2 regions of the Kitasatospora sp. NPDC001539 genome follow, and region 2 is predicted to be linked to the other one. Evidence: predicted binding sites of a transcription regulator. Region 2 holds the regulator's gene; the other holds the start of a gene.
What was found. The regulator HrcA, encoded in region 2, represses chaperone genes, less so after heat shock. The targets are predictions, from matches to a motif close to TTNGCACTCNGNNNNNCNGAGTGCNAA.
Positions count from the first base shown of each region.

Region 1: ABT247_RS10075 (FmdB family zinc ribbon protein) is a predicted target of HrcA. The motif match lies at 3,093-3,119, and genes of this name have one in related genera.

Region 1 covers NZ_JBEPAK010000042.1:26,795-36,194, forward strand. The annotation lists gene ABT247_RS10055 (sigma-70 family RNA polymerase sigma factor) at 237-1,208, shown strand; gene ABT247_RS10060 (hypothetical protein) at 1,358-1,645, shown strand; gene mscL (large conductance mechanosensitive channel protein MscL) at 1,721-2,137, opposite strand; gene ABT247_RS10070 (hypothetical protein) at 2,168-2,443, opposite strand; gene ABT247_RS10075 (FmdB family zinc ribbon protein) at 2,758-3,081, opposite strand; gene ABT247_RS10080 (MFS transporter) at 3,208-4,575, opposite strand; gene ABT247_RS10085 (potassium/proton antiporter) at 5,004-6,488, opposite strand; gene ABT247_RS10090 (penicillin acylase family protein) at 6,762-9,400, shown strand, end outside.
Region 2 covers NZ_JBEPAK010000052.1:11,126-20,525, forward strand. The annotation lists gene ABT247_RS11545 (S41 family peptidase) at 1-130, opposite strand, end outside; gene ABT247_RS11550 (16S rRNA (uracil(1498)-N(3))-methyltransferase) at 211-960, opposite strand; gene dnaJ (molecular chaperone DnaJ) at 1,045-2,187, opposite strand; gene hrcA (heat-inducible transcriptional repressor HrcA) at 2,261-3,295, opposite strand; gene htpX (zinc metalloprotease HtpX) at 3,598-4,518, shown strand; gene pspAB (PspA-associated protein PspAB) at 4,572-5,156, shown strand; gene ABT247_RS11575 (DUF3097 domain-containing protein) at 5,188-6,015, shown strand; gene ABT247_RS11580 (Uma2 family endonuclease) at 6,022-6,579, opposite strand; gene hemW (radical SAM family heme chaperone HemW) at 6,621-7,850, opposite strand; gene ABT247_RS11590 (AMP-dependent synthetase/ligase) at 7,907-9,400, opposite strand, start outside.

The DNA.
Region 1 (9,400 bases), on a different contig from region 2:
ATCGGTCCGGGTAGTCGCGTACGGGCGCGGACCGTGGCTGAACGGTCGCGGACCGTCAGAACCGAAGTGAAAACCGGCAGGATACTGCATCGCCGGGAAGAATCTGAGTGACTTGGGAATGTTGTCCGGATTCTGTTCGTTGGATCGTTACGTGTGAGCCCCCGTAGGGCCCGCACTTCTTGCCCCCGCGGGGCAGGGCAGGCAGACCTCGGCAACACCAGTCAAAGGGAGCAAGCATGGCCACCCGTGCCGTCGTTCGCGACAGGGCCGACCGGAGTCGCGCGGCCCGCCCGACCAACCTCGAGGCCGACCGCGACCTGGTCGGCATGTACCTCGACGAGATCGCCAGGACGCCCCTGCTCGACGCCGCCGAGGAGGTCGAGCTCTCGCTGCGGATCGAGGCCGGCGTGTACGCCCAGCACCTGCTGGACGAGGACCAACTCCCGGACGGCGTCACCCGTGAGGAGCTGGAGGCGATAGCCGAGGACGCGGAGCGCGCCAAGGACGTCTTCATCCGCTCCAACCTCCGCCTGGTGGTCGCGGTCGCACGCCGCTACCCGCGCAGCGGCCTTCCGCTGCTGGACCTCATCCAGGAGGGCAACGCCGGCCTGGTGCGCGCCGTCGAGAAGTTCGACTACGCCAAGGGCTTCAAGTTCTCCACCTACGCCACGTGGTGGATCCGGCAGGCGATCACCCGCTCCATCGCCGACCAGTCCCGGACGATCCGGCTGCCCGTGCACCTGGTCGAGGAGCTCGGCCGGATCCGGCGGGTGCAACGGGAGAAGTCCAAGGAGCTGGGCCGCGAGGCCGAGCCGGCCGAGATCGCGGCCGAGCTGGACACCACCGAGGCCCGGATCAAGGACGTGCTGGACTGGGCGCGCGACCCGGTCAGCCTCAACATGTCGGTCGACGACGAGGGCGAGACCCAGTTCGGCGACCTGGTCGAGGACACCGGGGCGACGTCCCCCGAGGACGCCGTGATGGTCATGCTCCGCCGCGAGGAGCTGGACGACCTGATCGGTCGGCTGGACGACCGCACGGCCTCGATCATCCGCTCCCGGTACGGCATGGAGGACGGTCGCGAGCGCACCCTCACCGAGGTGGGCAAGCAGCACGGCCTCACCCGCGAGCGGATCCGCCAGATCGAGAAGCACGCGCTCGCCGAGCTGAAGAAGATCGCCGACCACGCGGGCTTCGAAGCCGCCTGACGTACCCGGCGCAACGGCCACGGACGACCGAGCCGACTGCCCCTCCCGGGCCCGGATGCGGAACTCCCGCACCCGGGCCCGCGGCGTGCCACGGGGCTCCTACGCTGGAGGGACAGGACGGCGCGAAGGCGAGCAGGGGAGTGGACAAGGTGAGCGAGCAGGAACAGGGCGTGCAGGGACGGAAGGGGAACGGCGGGCAGGTCCAGGGCGAGCACGATCGGCAGGGGCAGGACGCGAGCGGCCGGGCGGCGGGCCAGGAGTCGACGGACCGACGGGCGGCCGCCGCCAAGAGCCGGCTGGACTTCCGCGACCCCTTCGACCAGCAGTCCCGGGACGACACCGACGCCGGCTGGGGTGAGCGCCCCGGGACGGGGGAGAGCGGTGGACGGGGCCTGGACTGGTACCTCAGCCAGCGCCCCCCGCACCACGGGGACTGAGACGGCACGGACGGACCTGCCGCCGGACTGACGGAACGCGGGATCGACGGAACGCGGGATCGGGGGAGCGCGGGACTAACGTGCCGTGACCAGCGCGTCGCGGATCTCGGTCAGCAGTTGGACCTCCTTGGCCTCGGCCTCCGCCGCCTCCTCGGCGGCGGACTTGCGGCGGGCCGCCATCCGGTTCATCGGCACGATCAGCACGAAGTAGACGACGGCCGCAGTGATCAGGAACTGCAGGGCGGCGCTGAGCACCGATCCCCACAGGATGAGGATTCCGGACGTGACCTCACCGGTGGAGCTGACCTCGCAGGGCCCCTTGAGGCAGGAACTGTAGGACGCCAGGTCCTTCGTGCCGAAGACCCCCACGATCGGATTGATCACGCCCTTGACGAAGGCGTTGACGATGTTGGTGAAGGCCGCGCCGATGACCACGGCGACGGCGAGTTCGACGACATTTCCACGCAGCAGGAATTCCTTGAAGCCTTTCATGCCGCCTCGAACGACGAAGTCGTTCCTGGGTTACGGGTGGTCTTCGGCGATCCCGGATTGACAACCCGTACGGCTCACGGAGCCCCCGGGCGGAGGCAGTCCGGCTCCGGCCCGCGCCGGCCCGAAGGCCAGCGCCGCCGCCACCGCGAGCAGCACCAGCGCGGGCACTCCGGCCCGCCGCCGGACGGCGCGACGCCAGCGGTACCACCCGCCGCAGCCGCGCCGGATCGGCGGGAAGCTCGGCAGCTCCAATCGGGGCGGCACGGTGGGGGCGGGCAGCGGGACGGACGGGCTCACGGTCGTCATCGAGGTCACCTCCGGACTCGGTCGGTCGGTTTCGGTGAACCACACGATGCGCGTCCCGGGCGCGGACGGAAATCCCTTTCCCGCAGCCTGTGGATAACCCCGCCCCTGTGGATAGATTCGTACGCCCGAACGAGTGAGACCAGCCTCCCCGCGCTGACGGAAGCCCCGTGCTGACCGCCTGACGGAACCCCCGTGCTGACGGAACGCGGCCGGCCCGGCCAGGGAAAAGGCGAAAGGCCCGCCGCCCCGCACGAAGCGGGGCCGACGGGCCTTCGCGAAACTTCCGGACGGAACGCCGCGGGGCGGCGCCGAGATCAGCTCGCGGCCGCAGCCGGGCTGCTGGAGGAGCTCGACGAGCTGGACGAGCTCGAGGAGCCGGAAGAGGACGACGACGAGCTCGAACCCGACGACGACGTCGAGGAGCCGGAGGACGCACTGCCGCCCACCGAGCTGCTGGAGGACGAGCGGCTGTCGGTCCGGTAGAAGCCCGAGCCCTTGAACACGACGCCCACGGCCGAGAAGACCTTGCGGAGCCGTCCCTGGCATTCGGGGCACGTGGTCAGCGCCTCGTCGGTGAACTTCTGCACCGCCTCCAGGCCGTTGCCGCACTCGGTGCACTGGTACTGGTACGTGGGCACTTGTCTTCCTCCTGGCACTCTCGCCTGATGAGTGCTAACGATGGTCAATGATGCGGCATTCCGCTGGATCAGTCCAGCGACTCCGGTGTGACGTGAGCCGGTGCCGGACCACCGCCGTCCGCCCGTTCAGCCCTTGGCGGCGCCGACCAGCTGCGCCGCGCCGCCGCGCTCGCCGGATCCGGCGACCACGCGGCCGGGTCCGCCCGGCGCCACCAGCAGGTGCCGCATCGACACCAGCGCGAGGAGCCCCAGCCCGGCGCCGATCACCGGCACCAGGAACCCGACTGAGGGCCCGTGGCCGTCGATCAGCTTGCCCGCGGCCATCGAGCCGACCGCCAGCCCCAGTCCGATCGCACCGGTCAGCCAGGTGAAGGCCTCCGTCTTGGCACCGTCCGCGACCAGCGTCTCGACCAGGGTGTAGCCGCTGATCAGGGTGGGCGCGATGGCCAGACCGCAGACCAGTCCGGCCACCGTCAGCGCGATCAGGTTCGGCATCGCCCACAGCACCGAGCAGCCCAGCACCAGCAGGGTGTAGCTCATGACCATCCGCTGCTGGACCGGCCGCCGCCAGGCGATCACGCCGTACAGCACACCGGCCAGCATCGAGCCGCCCGCGAAGATCCCGTACACCGTGCCGCCGGCGTCGTGATGGCCGACCGAGTCGGCGAAGGCGTTCACCGACACCTGCATGCCACCGAACACCGCGCCGACCCCGAGGAAGGCCCCGACCAGCAGCCGGACGCCGGGCGAGGCGAGTGCCGAGGCGCGCCGCGCACCCGGCTGGGGAACGATCCGGGCCGGGGCGGTGCGCCGCTGGGCGGCGAAGGCGAGGCCGCCGACCAGGGTCAGCGAGGCCTCGGCGACCAGTGAGGCCGCCGGGCTGACGAAGGCGGCGATGTTGGCGGCCAGGATCGGGCCGATCACGAAGGTGAACTCGTCCGTCACGGACTCGAAGGCGAACGCGGTGCTCACCTTGGCCGCGGCCGTCGGGGAGGCGCCCTCCGCGGTGAACTTGGCGACCCAGCGGGCCCGGACCATCGCGCCGATCTGCGGCACGCTCGCCCCGGCGGGGACGGCGGCCAGGTACAGGCTCCAGGCCGGTGCGTGGCCGAGGGCCAGGGCGATCAGCAGCGCGACCGAGGCCGCGTGCACCAGCACCGTCGGGACCAGCACGGCGGCCTGGCCGTACCGGTCGGCCAGGCGCCCGGTCTGCGGCCCGATCAGGGCCTGGGAGACCGCGGCGACGGCGGTGACCGTACCGGCGGTGCCGTACGAGCCGTGGGTCTGGGTGACGAGCAGCAGGATGCCCATGCTGAGCATCGCGTACGGCAGTCGCGCGACCAGGGCGGGGGACAGGAACGTCCAGGCGCCGGGCGTGCGCAGCAGTTCCCCGTACCCGACCCGGGCGGGGGCGTCGGTGGCGGTTTCCACGGTGTCGGCCGCGGTCTCGGGGGTGCTGTCCGCGGCGGTGTCGACCGTTCGGCGGGCCGTCACGGTCGGTCCTTCCTGCTGCCTGGTAGCGCGGCAGGGCATGGGGTGGCCCCGACGGCGCCGAGAGTCGTCCTCTCGCGCGTCGACCGGGGTAGATACCGGGTCGGCCGGGCCTGGTGGGCCGGGGCCGGACCGCGGCCGCCGAGCGGTCGCGCCAACTCTGCGTCAGGCAGATGCTGGGGGTGGTCTAGCGGTGGTTATACGGCGTAGTCGAACCAGCATACAGTTACGCGCGTAGACTCCGCCAGGCCACCCCAGGAATCCCAGCCGCCCCACGCCGCCCGGGCGCGCCGGACCGCCCCGGACCGCCCCAACCGCCCGGACCGCCCCAACCGCCCCAGGCGCTCCAGATCGCCCCCCGGCCGCGCCCCGGCCGCCGCCCCGCCCCCGCGCCCCGGCCCCGCGTCCGCCCCGAGACCGGCGCGGCGGCCTCAGCGCCCGTACAGCCAGCCCGCCAGCTTGCCCCCCTTGTCCACGGCCCGCAGCCGCCGCTCCGCCGCCTCGCTGACCTCGTCCGTGGTGACCACCAGCAGCTCGTCCCCGCCGCGCAGCACCGTCGCCTTGTCCGGCACGAAGGAGTTGCCCTCCCGCACCACCAGGGTGACCGCCGCCCCCTTGGGCAGCCGCAGCTCGCTGACCTCCACGCCGGCCATCCGCGAGGCCGGCGACAGCGCGACCGACAGCAGGTGTCCGTGCAGCTTCTCCAGCGGGGCGGACTCGATGCCGAGGTCCTGGCCCAGCGCGCCCTCGCCGATCCGCAGCCGCTTGGCCACCCAGGGCAGCGTCGGCCCCTGGAGCATGGTGAAGACGACGACCAGGATGAAGACGATGTTGAACACGTCCTCGGCCTTGTGGGCGCCGGAGACCACCGGGATGGTGGCCAGCACGATCGGCACCGCCCCGCGCAGCCCGGCCCAGCTGAGCAGCGCCTGCTCGCGGCCGGGCACCTTGAACGGGGTCATGGTGAGCACCACCGAGAGCGGCCGGGCGAGGAAGACCAGCACTCCGCCGACCACCAGCGCGGGCACCACCGCGTCGCCCATGCTCTCCGGGGCGGAGAGCAGTCCGAGCAGCACGAACATGCCGATCTGCCCGATCCAGGCCAGCCCGTCCGCGAAGCCGCGCACGGCCGGTCCGTGCGGCAGCTTGGAGTTGCCGAGGATCACCGCGCAGACGTAGACGGCGAGGAAGCCGGAGCCGTGCAGCAGCGCGCCGCCGGCGTAGGCGAGCACGGTCAGCGCCATCACGGCGATCGGGTAGAGGCCGGAGGAGGGCAGCGCGACGTGCTTGACGCCGTACGCGCCGAGCTTGCCGACGGCGAGGCCGACCGCCGCGCCGATCGCCAGCTCGGCGACGATCGTGCCGATCATGACGTACCAGGGGTCCAGCTCCCCGGTGGTGGCGAAGGCGACGACGAGGATGACCACCGGCGCGTCGTTGAAGCCGGACTCGGCCTCCAGCAGGCCGGTGAGCCGGTGCGGCAGCGGGACCGTCCGCAGCACGGAGAAGACGGCGGCGGCGTCGGTGGAGGAGACGATCGCGCCGAGCAGCAGGGAGGTCCGCCAGTCCAGGCCGACCAGCCAGTGGGCACCCGCCGCGGTGACGAACACGCTGACCCCGACGCCGAAGGTGGCGAGCGCGGTGGCCGCCGGCATCATCGGTCTGACGTCGCGCCAGCTGGTCTTGAGGCCGCCCTCGGCCAGGATCACCACGAGCGCCGCGTAGCCGAGCACCTGGGTGAGCTCGGCGTTGTTGAAGGTGACGCCGATTCCGTTCTGGCCCAGCGCGACGCCGATCCCGAGGTAGATCAGCAGACTCGGCAGCCCTGATCGGGTCGAGAACCGCACGGCGACGACCGCGACGAGGAGGATCACGGAGGCTTCGAGGAGGAGCTGGTTCAGATGGGCGACGTTCACGCAGTGGCACCTCGGGCAGGCATGGGCGGGCGGGGTGTCTGGCGGTGCTGAGGATGTTCGATGAGCAGGGAGAGGGTGCGTCGAGCACCGGGACCGCTAAGAAGGCGTCAATGCTCCTGTTGCGGATCGTTACTCATTCTAACATTTTGCCATATCTTTAGCTTGGTCCCCCGTTCACGGCGCTCCGCCGACTCGGCCTAATGTGGTGCCCTGTCACGGCCGCAGGCCCTGGACACGCCCGCCCGCCCCGAAGTCAGGACCGCAAGGACCCAGATGCCCCGCTCGAAGAAGTTCCGGCGCGCCCGTCTGATCGTGATCGTGCTGGTCGTGCTGCTGGTGGCCGGAGTCGGCTACGGCGGCTACCGCGGGGTCACCGCGGTCCGTGCCTCCTTCCCGGAAGTGGACGGCAGCGTCAAGGTGGCGGGCCTGAGCGCGCCGGTCGACGTCAAGCGGGACGCCAACGGCATCCCGCAGCTGTACGCGGACACCGCCGAGGACCTGTTCCGCGCCCAGGGCTACGTCCAGGCGCAGGACCGCTTCTGGGAGATGGACGTCCGCCGCCACATCACCGCCGGCCGGCTGTCCGAGATGTTCGGCGACGGCCAGGTCGACACCGACGCCTTCATCCGCACCATGGGCTGGCGGCAGGTGGCGCAGAAGGAGTTCGACACCAAGCTGTCGCCCGAGACCAAGAAGTACCTCCAGGCCTACTCGGACGGCGTGAACGCCTGGCTCGCCGAACACCCCGGCGGTGAGAAGGCCTCGCTGGAGTACGCCCTGCTCGGCGTCGTCAACAGCGGCTACAAGCCCGAGCAGTGGACCCCCGTCGACTCGGTGGCCTGGCTCAAGGCGATGGCCTGGAACCTCTCCGGGAACCTCCAGGAGGAGGTCGACCGCTCGCTGCTGGCCCAGGACTTCGGGCCGGACAAGATCGCCGAGCTGTACCCGGAGTACCCGTACTCCCGCAACGGCACCATCGTGAAGACCGGCACCGTCTCCGGCGACACCTACCGCCCCGCCGACGGCTCCACGCCGTCCGGCGCCGCCCCCGGCAGCGCCACCGCCCAGGGCGCGGCCACCACCAAGGCGCTGATGCAGGGCCTCACCGACCGGATCGACGCGATGCCGCAGCTGCTCGGCCGCCCCGGCCAGGGCATCGGCTCCAACTCCTGGGTGGTCGCGGGCTCGCACACCACCACGGGCAAGCCGCTGCTGGCGAACGACCCGCACCTCGGCCCCGGCCTGCCCTCGGTCTGGTACCAGATGGGCCTGCACTGCCGGACCGCCTCGCCCGCCTGCCAGTTCGACGTCTCCGGCTTCACCTTCGCCGGCATGCCCGGCGTGGTGATCGGCCACAACAAGGACATCGCCTGGGGCTTCACCAACCTCGGCGCCGACGTCACCGACCTCTACCTGGAGAAGGTCACCGGACCGGACACCTACCAGGTGGACGGCAAGGACGTGAAGTTCGACCTGCGCAAGGAGACCATCAAGGTCGCCGGCGGCGAGGACCGCACCATCACCGTCCGCACCACCCAGACCGGCGCCCCGCTCATCTCCGACCAGAGCACCGAGCAGCAGAACGTCGGCAGGTACGCCCCCAACGGCAGCTCGGCGCCCGACCGCGGCACCGGCGGCTACGGCGTCGCCCTGCAGTGGACGGCGCTCAGCCCCGGCAAGACCATGGACGCCGTGTTCGAGCTGGACCGGGCCCGCAACTGGGACGACTTCCGCAGCGCCGCCAAGGACTTCGCCGTCCCCGCGCAGAACCTGATCTACGCCGACGCCAAGAACATCGGCTACCAGGCCCCGGGCGTCATCCCGGTGCGCGGCAAGGGCGACGGCTCCATGCCCGCCCCCGGCTGGGACTCCACGTACCAGTGGAAGCCGGACCCGGTCCCGTTCACCGCGCTGCCCTGGAGCCTCAACCCGTCCTCGGGCTACATCGTGACCGCCAACCAGGCCGTGGTGGACCAGGGTTACAAGTACTCCCTGACCAAGGACTGGGAGTACGGCACCCGGGCCAAGGAGATCACCGACCAGATCGAGGGCCTGCTCAAGAACAACGGCAAGATCTCGCCGGACGACATGCAGAACCTGCAGCTGGACAACACCAGCATCATGGCCAAGACGCTGGTCCCGCTGCTGCTCAAGCAGCAGATCGACGACCCGTACGTGCGCGAGGCCCAGGACCTGCTCAAGGACTGGAACTACCACCAGGACGCCGACTCGGCCGCCGCCGCCTACTACAACGGCGTCTGGCGCAACCTGCTCGGCCTCGCCTTCGGCCAGAAGTTCCCGGCCGACATCCGGGCCAAGGACAACTGCCTGCTGGTGCGCCAGCAGGACGACCCGACCAAGCCGGACAGCTCCAGCAGGATCGTCACCCAGTGCGGCACCCGAGACCCGGGCAAGGCCCAGCCGGACGGCGGCGACCGCTGGACCGAGGTGGTCCGCGCCCAGCTCGACAAGCCCGACAGCTCGTGGTGGACGTACATCGACTCCCAGCACAAGGAGCAGAAGGGCCTGGACAACCTGCTCAAGGAGGCGATGAAGAACGCCCGGCAGGACCTGACATCGCTGCTCGGCAAGGACGTCTCCACCTGGAGCTGGGGCCGCCTGCACAAGCTGGAGCTGCGCGAGCAGACCCTCGGCACCGACGACTCCTCGATCGCCTCCGGCGTCGTCCACAAGCTGCTCAACCGCGGCCCCTACCGCCTCTCCGGCGGCTCGGCGGCGGTCGACGCGGCGGGCTGGAACGCGGCGGCCGGCTACCAGGTGGACTGGATCCCGTCGATGCGCATGGTGGTCGACCTCAACGACCTGGACTCCTCGCGCTGGGTCAACGTTGGCGGCGCCTCCGGCCACGCCTTCAACGACAACTACAACGACCAGACCGACCTCTGGCTCAA
Region 2 (9,400 bases):
GCCGCCAGGCCCGGCCGCCGTCCAGCGGGGCCACCCACAGGTCGTCCTCGGCGACGAAGGTGACCAGGTCACCGTGCAGATGGGGATGGCGCAGGTAGGCGCCCGCGGAGGTGCTCAGGTAGTCCGTCACCCGGCCAGCGTAGGCAGGCCCGGGCGGGGGCCGCTGCGCTTTTCCCAACTCCCCCGCGGGCGGGGGTTTGAAGACGGGCGCTAGGCCCAGCGGCCGGTGCGGCCCAGGAGCAGGGCGCCGGCGGCGACCCCGGCGGTGGAGGTGCGCAGCACCGACGGGCCCAGCCGGTACGGCTTCGCGCCCGCCTCGGCGAAGGCGGCCAGCTCCTCCGGGGAGACCCCGCCCTCCGGGCCGACCACCAGCACGATGTCGCCCGCCTGCGGCAGCGCGGCGTGCGCCAGCGGTTCGGCGCCCTCCTCGTGCAGCACAGCGGCCAGCGCGGCCTGCGCCAGCAGCGGGGCCAGCTGCCTGGTGGTCATCAGCTCGCGCACCTCGGGGAAGCGCAGCCGGCGGGACTGCTTGCCGGCCTCCCTCGCGGTGGCCCGCCACTTGGCGAGCGCCTTGGCGCCGCGGTCGCCCTTCCACTGGGTGATGCAGCGGGAGGCCGCCCAGGGGATCACCACGTCCACGCCGACCTCGGTCATGGTCTCCACCGCCAGCTCGCCGCGGTCGCCCTTGGGCAGCGCCTGGACGACGACGATCCGCGGCGCCGGCTCGGGCTCCCGGCGCACGGCGGCCACCGCGACGTCGATCGCGTCCTTGCCGAGCACCTCGGCGACCGTCCCGTCCGCACCGAGCCCGTGGCCGTCGGCGAGGGTCACCGCCTCGCCGGCCTCCAGCCGCTTCACCGCGGCCGCGTGCCGGCCCTCCGCCCCGTCCAGGCGCACCAGCGCCCCGGGCTCGGCGGCGGCGATCCGCTCGGTCTCGACGACGAAGACGGGGGCGGTCATGGGGTGGTCCTCCGGAGGGGGTGGGCGGAACGGCAACGCGAAGGGGGTGCCGGGGTCGGACCCCGACACCCCCTTCCGGACGGCTCACCGGCCGTTGAACGCGTCCTTCAGTCGCGAGAACAGGCCCTGCTGCCCCGGCGCGAACTGGCCGGCCGGGCGCTCCTCGCCGCGCAGCACGGCGAGCCGGCGCAGCAGCTCCTCCTGCTCGGCGTCGAGCTTGGTGGGCGTCTGCACCTCGACGTGCACTATCAGGTCGCCCCGGCCGCCACCGCGCAGGTGGGTGATGCCCCGGCCGTGCAGCGGGATCGACTGGCCGGACTGGGTGCCGGGCCGGATGTCGACCTCCTCCAGTCCGTCCAGGGTCTGCAACGGCACCTGGGTGCCGAGCGCGGCGGCCGTCATCGGGATGGTGACGGTGCAGTGCAGGTCGTCCCCGCGCCGCTGGAAGACGGTGTGGGTGGTCTCGGCGATCTCGACGTACAGGTCGCCGGCCGGGCCGCCGCCGGGGCCGACCTCGCCCTCGCCGGCCAGCTGGATCCGGGTGCCGTTGTCGACACCGGCCGGGATCTTGACGGTCAGGGTGCGGCGGGCGCGGACCCGGCCGTCACCGGCGCACTCGGGGCACGGGGTCGGCACGACGGTGCCGAAGCCCTGGCACTGCGGGCAGGGGCGGGAGGTCATGACCTGCCCCAGGAAGGAGCGGGTGACCTGGGAGACCTCGCCCTTGCCGCGGCACATGTCGCAGGTCTGCGCCGAGGTGCCGGGGGCCGCGCCCTCGCCGCTGCAGGTGGTGCAGGTGACGGCGGTGTCGACCTGGAGTTCCTTGGTGGTGCCGAAGGCGGCCTCCTCCAGGGTGATCTCCAGGCGGATCATGGCGTCCTGGCCGCGGCGGGTGCGCGAGCGCGGGCCGCGCTGGCCGGCCGCGGCGCCGAAGAAGGCGTCCATGATGTCGGAGAAGCCGAAGCCCGCCGCGCCGGCGCCGAAGCCGCCCGCACCACCGCCGCCACCCGGCGACAGCGGGTCCCCGCCGAGGTCGTAGACCTGGCGCTTCTGCGGATCGGAGAGCACCTCGTAGGCGGCGTTGATCTCCTTGAACCGCTCCTGCGTCTTCGGGTCCGGGTTGACGTCCGGGTGCAGTTCGCGTGCCAGGCGCCGGAACGCCTTCTTGATCTCGTCCTGCCCCGCATCCCGTCGGACGCCGAGTACCGCGTAGTAGTCCGTGGCCACCAAATGCTCCGCTTGTTCCGCCTGTAGTAGTGCGACTGGACACCACCGCCAGAGGGCTGACGGTGGCTGCTTGCTACGACTCGGCCAGGATCTGCCCCACGTACCGTGCCACCGCGCGCACCGCCCCCATTGTGCCCGGGTAGTCCATCCGGGTCGGACCGATCACACCCAGCTTGGCCACGCTCTCGTCGCCCGAACCGTAGCCCACCGACACGACCGAGGTGGAATTCAGCCCTTCGTAGGCGTTCTCCCGCCCGATCCGGACCGTCATCGCGGCATCCGTGGTCTCACCCAGGAGGCGGAGCAGGACGACCTGCTCCTCCAGGGCCTCCAGCACCGGCTGGATGGTCAGCGGGAAGTCGTGCCCGAGGCGGGTCAGGTTGGCCGTGCCGGCCAGCATGATCCGCTCCTCGTTCTGCTCGGCCAACGCCTCGAACAGGGTCGCCAGGACCGTGCTGACGGTCGGGCGGTCGATCTGCTCGAAGGTCGCCGGAAGGTCCTCCAGCAGGCCCGGGACGTCGGGCAGCCGCTGGCCGGCGGCCCGCGCGTTGATCCGCGCCCGCAGGTCGGCCAGAAGCGTCTCGCCGACCGTGCCCGGGCAGTCCACCATCCGCTGCTCGACCCGGCCGGTGTTGGTGATCAGGACGAGCATCACCTTGGCCGGGGCGAGCGCCACCAGCTCGATGTGCCGGACGGTGGAGCGGGTCAGCGAGGGGTACTGCACCACGGCGACCTGCCGGGTGAGCTGGGCGAGCAGCCGCACCGTGCGGGCGACCACGTCGTCCAGGTCGACGGCACCGTCGAGGAAGTGCCGGATCGCCCGCCGCTCCGGGGCGCTCATCGGCTTGACCTCGGCAAGCTTGTCGACGAACAGCCGGTAGCCCTTGTCGGTGGGGATGCGCCCGGCACTGGTGTGCGGCTGGTGGATGTAGCCCTCCTCCTCCAGCGCCGCCATGTCGTTGCGCACGGTGGCCGGGGAGACCCCGAGGTTGTGCCGCTCCACCAGGGCCTTGGAGCCGACCGGCTCCTCGGTGCCGACGTAGTCCTGGACGATCGCGCGCAGCACGGCGAGCTTGCGGTCGTCCAGTTGGCGGACCTCACCGGCCATGGGGCACGCACCTCCGTCTTCGCACGTTGTCCGTCTGTGATGCTGCGGGCCGCTCGGGCAAGGGCCCCGACCCTGGCACTCTGCGCACACGAGTGCCAAAACCGTACCTGCCAGTGTAAGGCCCGGGTCCTATCGCAGGAACGGCCCGGCCGGGGTGATCCTCCCCGCAGTCCGGGGGGCGCGCCGCCGGGGCGCGGACCCCGGGGCGCGGGCCCGGCCGCCGCAACTCGCGGTGCGGGGGTGGTGCCCCGGGGCCGTCCGGGTGGCAGCATCGAAAGCGACGGCGAACGGAGGAGCAAGCGATGTCGAGCTCGGGCCAGCACACCCGCTTCGCACCCGACCGCGGCCTGACCGGCCGCATGGTCGCGACGATGTTCGTGATCGGGCTGCTGTACGTCGGTTTCACGGGCCTGCTGATCGCGCTGCTGCGCGGGGCCTGGCCGCTGATCGTCCTGATCTCCGGCGGGCTGTTCGTGGCCCAGTTCTGGTTCAGCGACAAGATCACCGAACGGGCGATGGGCGCCCGCCCGGTGAGCGCGGAGCAGTTCCCCCAGCTGCACGGCACCGTCGACCGGCTCTGCGCCCTCGCCGACATGCCCAAGCCCCGGGTGGCGGTCGCCGACAACGACATGCCGAACGCCTTCGCCACCGGAAGGAACCCGCAGAACGCCGTGGTCTGCGTGACCACCGGCCTGCTGCGCCGCCTCGAACCGGAGGAGCTCGAGGGCGTCCTCGCGCACGAGCTGTCCCACGTCGCCCACCGGGACGTCGCGGTGATGACCATCGCCGGCTTCCTCGGCGTGCTCGCCGGGGCGATGACCAGGATCGCCGTCTACGGCGGCTTCATGGGCGGCGGGCGCAGCAACAACGACCAGAACGCGGCCGTCGTGGCACTGATCATCCCGCTGGTGTCGATGGTCGTCTACGCGATCAGCTTCCTGCTCACCCGGCTGCTCTCCCGCTACCGCGAGCTGGCCGCCGACCGGGCCGCCGCCCAGATCACCGGCCGGCCCAGCGCCCTGGCCTCGGCGCTCACCAAGGTGACCGGGCAGATCGCCGCCATCCCCACCGAGGACCTGCGCAAGTCCCAGCCGTACAACGCCTTCTACTTCGCCCCCGCGCTGAGCGCCCGGGAGACCGCCTCGCAGCTGTTCTCCACCCACCCGACGCTGGAGAAGCGGCTGGCGCAGCTGGCGAAGATCTCCGAGCAGCTCGGCCGCTGATCCCCTCCCCCGAAGCCTCGGCCGCCGAGCCCCTCCGCCCCGAAAGGACCGCCGTGGGATTCCTGGACGCCCTGTTCGGCCGCACCAAGCCCGTCAAGCCCGACCTCGACCAGTTGTTCGGCGTGCCGTCCGCCGCGCTCACCCTGGAGGCCGGGGCCGCCTTCACCCCCACCGGGCTCGGTTCGGTCTGCTTCGCGGCCGTCGAGGGCGCGGCCTTCGTCCAGGTCGAACAGCAGGTCCGGGCGCTGCTGGACGCCGACACCGAACGCGGCGGCGTCCCGGTGGAGGCCTCCAAGGACGGCTACGGCTACTCCTGGCTGCTCGCCCGGCACACCCCCGAGGAACTGCCCGAGCTGGTGAACGACCTGCACGCCGTCAACAGCGAGCTGGAGGCGAACGGCTTCGGTCCGCAGCTGCTCTGCTCGCTGGTGGGCTTCCGCAACCCGCAGGGCCAGTCGCTGGCCCTGGTGTACCTCTACAAACGCGGTTCCTTCTACCCGTTCGCCCCGATGCCGGGCGGCGGCGAGCGGCGCAACAGCCCGCTGGAGCTCCAGGTCAACGCGATGCTGGGGAACGACCTGCGGCTGGAGAAGGACCTGAGCCGCTGGTTCCCGCTCTGGGGCGCGCCGGGGCTCTGACGGCCCGTCCGCCGTCCCTATGATCACCCGTATGCGCAGCCGCCAGTACGGACCCGACCTCACCCCGCCGTGGAAGAAGCAGACCCCCGCTCCGGAGGTGCCCGCCGAGCCGGACCTGGTGGTCGAGGACGCGGCCACCGGATTCTGCGGGGCGGTGGTGCGCTGCGAGAAGACCGCCGAGGGGTTCACCGTCACCCTGGAGGACCGCTTCGGCAAACTCCGGGTGTTCCCGATGGTGCCGCGCGGCTTCCTGCTGGAGGGCCGGGTGGTGACCCTGGTCCGGCCCGCCGGCCCGGCACCCTCCCGCGCGCCCGGGCGCACCGCCTCCGGCTCGATCGCCGTGCCCGGCGCCCGGGCACGGGTCGCCCGCGAGTCCCGGATCTACGTGGAGGGCCGGCACGACGCCGAGCTGGTCGAGCGGGTCTGGGGCGACGACCTGCGGATCGAGGGCGTGGTGGTCGAGTACCTGCGGGGCATCGACGACCTGCCCGCGATCGTCGCCGACTTCGCCCCCGGCCCCGGCCGCCGCCTCGGCGTGCTGGTCGACCACCTGCTCCCCGGCACCAAGGAGCACCGCATCGCCGCGCAGGTCACCGGCGAGTCGGTGCTGGTCGTCGGCCACCCGTACGTCGACGTCTGGCAGGCCGTGAAGCCGTCGAGCGTCGGCATCCCCGGCTGGCCCGCGGTCCCCCGGGGCGAGGACTGGAAGGAGGGCACCTGCCGGCGCCTCGGCTGGCCGGTGGACACCCCGGCGGCCTGGAAGCGCATCCTGTCGACGGTGAACAGCTACAAGGACCTGGAGCCCGAACTGCTGGGCCGCGTCGAGGAGCTGATCGACTTCGTGACGTCGCCGGCGTGAGACCGGTCAGACGTACTTCTGGAACTCCGTGGTGTCCAGCTCGATGTCGAGCAACCCGATGGGAACCGGCTCGCCGAACTTGCTGATCCGCTCCGAAAGGTACCTCGGAAGCCCGGACCCGGGATCCTCCCCCAACTCGGTGAGCAGCACGCACACGCCCTTGATCGGGTCGACGATCAGGTACGCGGGGATGGTGCCCTCGGCGTAGAGCTCTCGCTTGGTCCGGTAGTCACGATCGACACTGGTCCTCGACACCACCTCGACCACCAGGGTGACCGCGGGCGACGGCAGCAGTCGGCCGTGCTCCTCCACCGCTCCGCGTTCGAAGACGACCAGGTCCGGCTGGGGTTCACTCGCCTGCCCGGGGATCGCCACGTCCTGGGTGGTGAGCGGACGCCACCGACCGAGCGGGAGCTGGGACTGGATCGCCAGGACGATGAGGTTGTGGACCATGTCAGGGCCGGCCATCATCACGATTTCCCCCCGGATGAGCTCGGCCTTGACGCCTTCCGGCACCTTCAAATTCTCGAAGATCCCAGTCATCCGGTCATCGATGGCGGTCATCGCACGCTCCCTCCGACGGCTGACACCCACGTTAACGAAGGTCAGTCCACCAGGTCACGTACGACGGCGTCCGCCAGCAGCCTTCCCGGGAGGGTCAGCGCGGCGCGGCCGGCCCGGTACGGCGCGGGGGCGAGGTGGCCGTCGGCGAGGTGCTGCTCGGCGGCCTTGCGGCCGGTGTCGGTGAGCAGGTCCAGGGGGACGCCGTCGACCAGGCGCAGCTCCAGCAGGATGCGCTCGACCCGGCGGTCCTCCTCCGCCAGGACCTCGCGGCCCAGGCCGGGGGTGCGGCCCTCGGCGAGCGCCCGGGCGTAGGCGGCGGGGTGCTTGGCGTTCCACCAGCGGACGCCGCCGACGTGGCTGTGGGCGCCGGGGCCGGCGCCCCACCAGTCGGCTCCGGTCCAGTACAGCTCGTTGTGGCGGCAGCGGCCCTCGGGGGTGGTGGCCCAGTTGGAGACCTCGTACCAGGAGTAGCCGGCGGCGCTGAGGGCCTGCTCGGCGGTGAGGTACCGGTCGGCGTGCACGTCGTCGTCGATCATCGGCAGTTCGCCGCGCTTGACCCGGGCGGCCAGCCGGGTGCCCTCCTCGACGATCAGCGAGTACGCGGACACGTGGTCCGGCCCGGCGCCGATCGCCGCGTCCAGGGAGGCCCGCCAGTCGTCGTCGGACTCACCGGGGGTGCCGTAGATCAGATCGAGGTTGACGTGCTCGAAGCCGGCTTCGCGGGCCTCGGCCACACAGGCCTCGGGGCGGCCCGGGGTGTGGTGGCGGTCGAGCAGTCGCAGCACGTGCGGACGGGCGCTCTGCATGCCGAAGGAGATCCGGTTGTAGCCGCCCTCGCGCAGCTCGGCCAGGTACGCCGGGTCGACGGACTCCGGGTTGGCCTCGGTGGTGACCTCCGCGTCGGGGGCGAGCCCGAACTCCTCGCGCAGCGCGGCGAGCATCTTCACCAGGTCGCGGGCCGGCAGCAGGGTCGGGGTGCCGCCGCCGAGGAAGACGGTGCGCACCGGGAGGTCCGCGTCGCCCAGCACCCGGCGGGCCAGCCGGATCTCGGAGACCACGTTGTCGGCGTAGGTCTCCTGGGAGGCGACGGCGCCGGACGCGCGCAGCTCGGTGGCCGTGTAGGTGTTGAAGTCGCAGTAACCGCAGCGGCTGGCGCAGTACGGCACGTGCAGGTAGAAGCCGAACGGCCGGGAGCCCAGCCCGGAGAGGGCGTGCGCGGGCAGGGAACCGTCGGACGGCACCGGTTCGCCGTCGGGGAGTGCGGAGGGCATGACCCCATTGTCCCGTACGGCCCGCGAACCCCGCGCGGACCGTACGGGAGGCGGGCTCAGGCCTCGTTGGCGCCCGCGTACATGGCGCTCACCGCGTCCGCGTAGGTCCGCTCGACCACCGGGCGCTTGATCTTCAGGCTGGGCGTGAGCTCACCGTGCTCGATGTCCAGGTCGCGCGGCAGCAGGTGGAACTTCTTGATCGTCTGCCAACGCTGGAGGTCGGCGTTGACGCGCTGCACGAAGCCCTCGATCAGCCGGCGCACGGCGGGCTCCTCGGCCAGCTCGGCGTAGCTCTTTCCGGCCAGACCGTGCTCGGCGGCCCACGGCATCAGCACCGACTCGTCCAGGCCGATCAGCGCGGTGCAGTAGTTGCGGCCGTTGCCGATCACCAGGATGTTGCTGACGAACGGGCAGACGGCCTTGAACTTGCCCTCGACCTCGCTGGGCGCCACGTACTTGCCGCCGGAGGTCTTGAACAGGTCCTTCTTGCGGTCGGTGATCCGCAGGAAGCCGTCGGCGCTCAGCTCGCCGATGTCCTCGGTGTGGAACCAGCCGTCCGGCTCCAGCACCTCGGCGGTCTTCTCCGGCAGGTTGTGGTAGCCGCGCATGATGCCCGGGCCGCGCAGCAGGATCTCGCCGTCCTCGGCGATCCGCACCTCGGTGCCGGGCAGGGGGCGGCCCACCGTGCCGATCCGGACGTCCTCCTCGCGGTTGACGCAGGACCCGGCGCTGGTCTCGGAGAGGCCGTAGCCCTCCAGGATCGGCACCCCGGCGCCGAGGAAGAAGTAGCCGATCTCGGGGGCCAGCGCGGCGCTGCCGGAGACCGCGCCGCGCAGCCGGCCGCCGAAGGCCGCCCGGATCTTGGCGTACACCAGCTTGTCGGCCAGCGCGTGCTGCAACCGCAGCCCCAGCGGGGCGCTGCCGACGCCGGTGGCGATCCGGTTCGCCTGGACCACCCGGGCGTGGTCGCGGGCGACCTTGGCCGCCCACATGAAGATCTTGTACTTGGCGCCGCCCTCGGCCCGGGCCCGGCCGGCGATGCCGTTGTACACCTTCTCGAAGATGCGCGGCGCGGAGGCCATGATGGTCGGCCGGATGGCCGGCAGGTTGTGGATGATCCGGTCGACCCGGCCGTCCACCGCCATCACGTGGCCGGTCGCGATCTGCCCCGAGATCAGCGTCTTGCCGAACACGTGCGACAGCGGCAGCCACATGAACTGGACGTCGTCGGAGCGCAGCAGCCCGCTGGCCTCCTGCGCCCGGCCCTCGTACGCCCAGCAGTCGTGCACCAGGCGCACGCCCTTGGGGCGGCCGGTGGTGCCGGAGGTGTAGATGAGGGTCGCCAGCTGCTCCTTGTCGAGCGCGGCGACGGCCTTCTCGATCGCGTCCGGGTGCTGCTCCAGGTACTCGGCACCGCGCTGCTCCAGCTCGGCGAGGGTGAGCAGCTCCAGCCCGGCCGTCTCGGGGGCCTCGGCGGGGGCGTCGAAGAGGATGACGGTGCGCAGCTCGGGCAGGTGCTCGATCTGCTCGACGGCCTTGGCCAGCTGGGC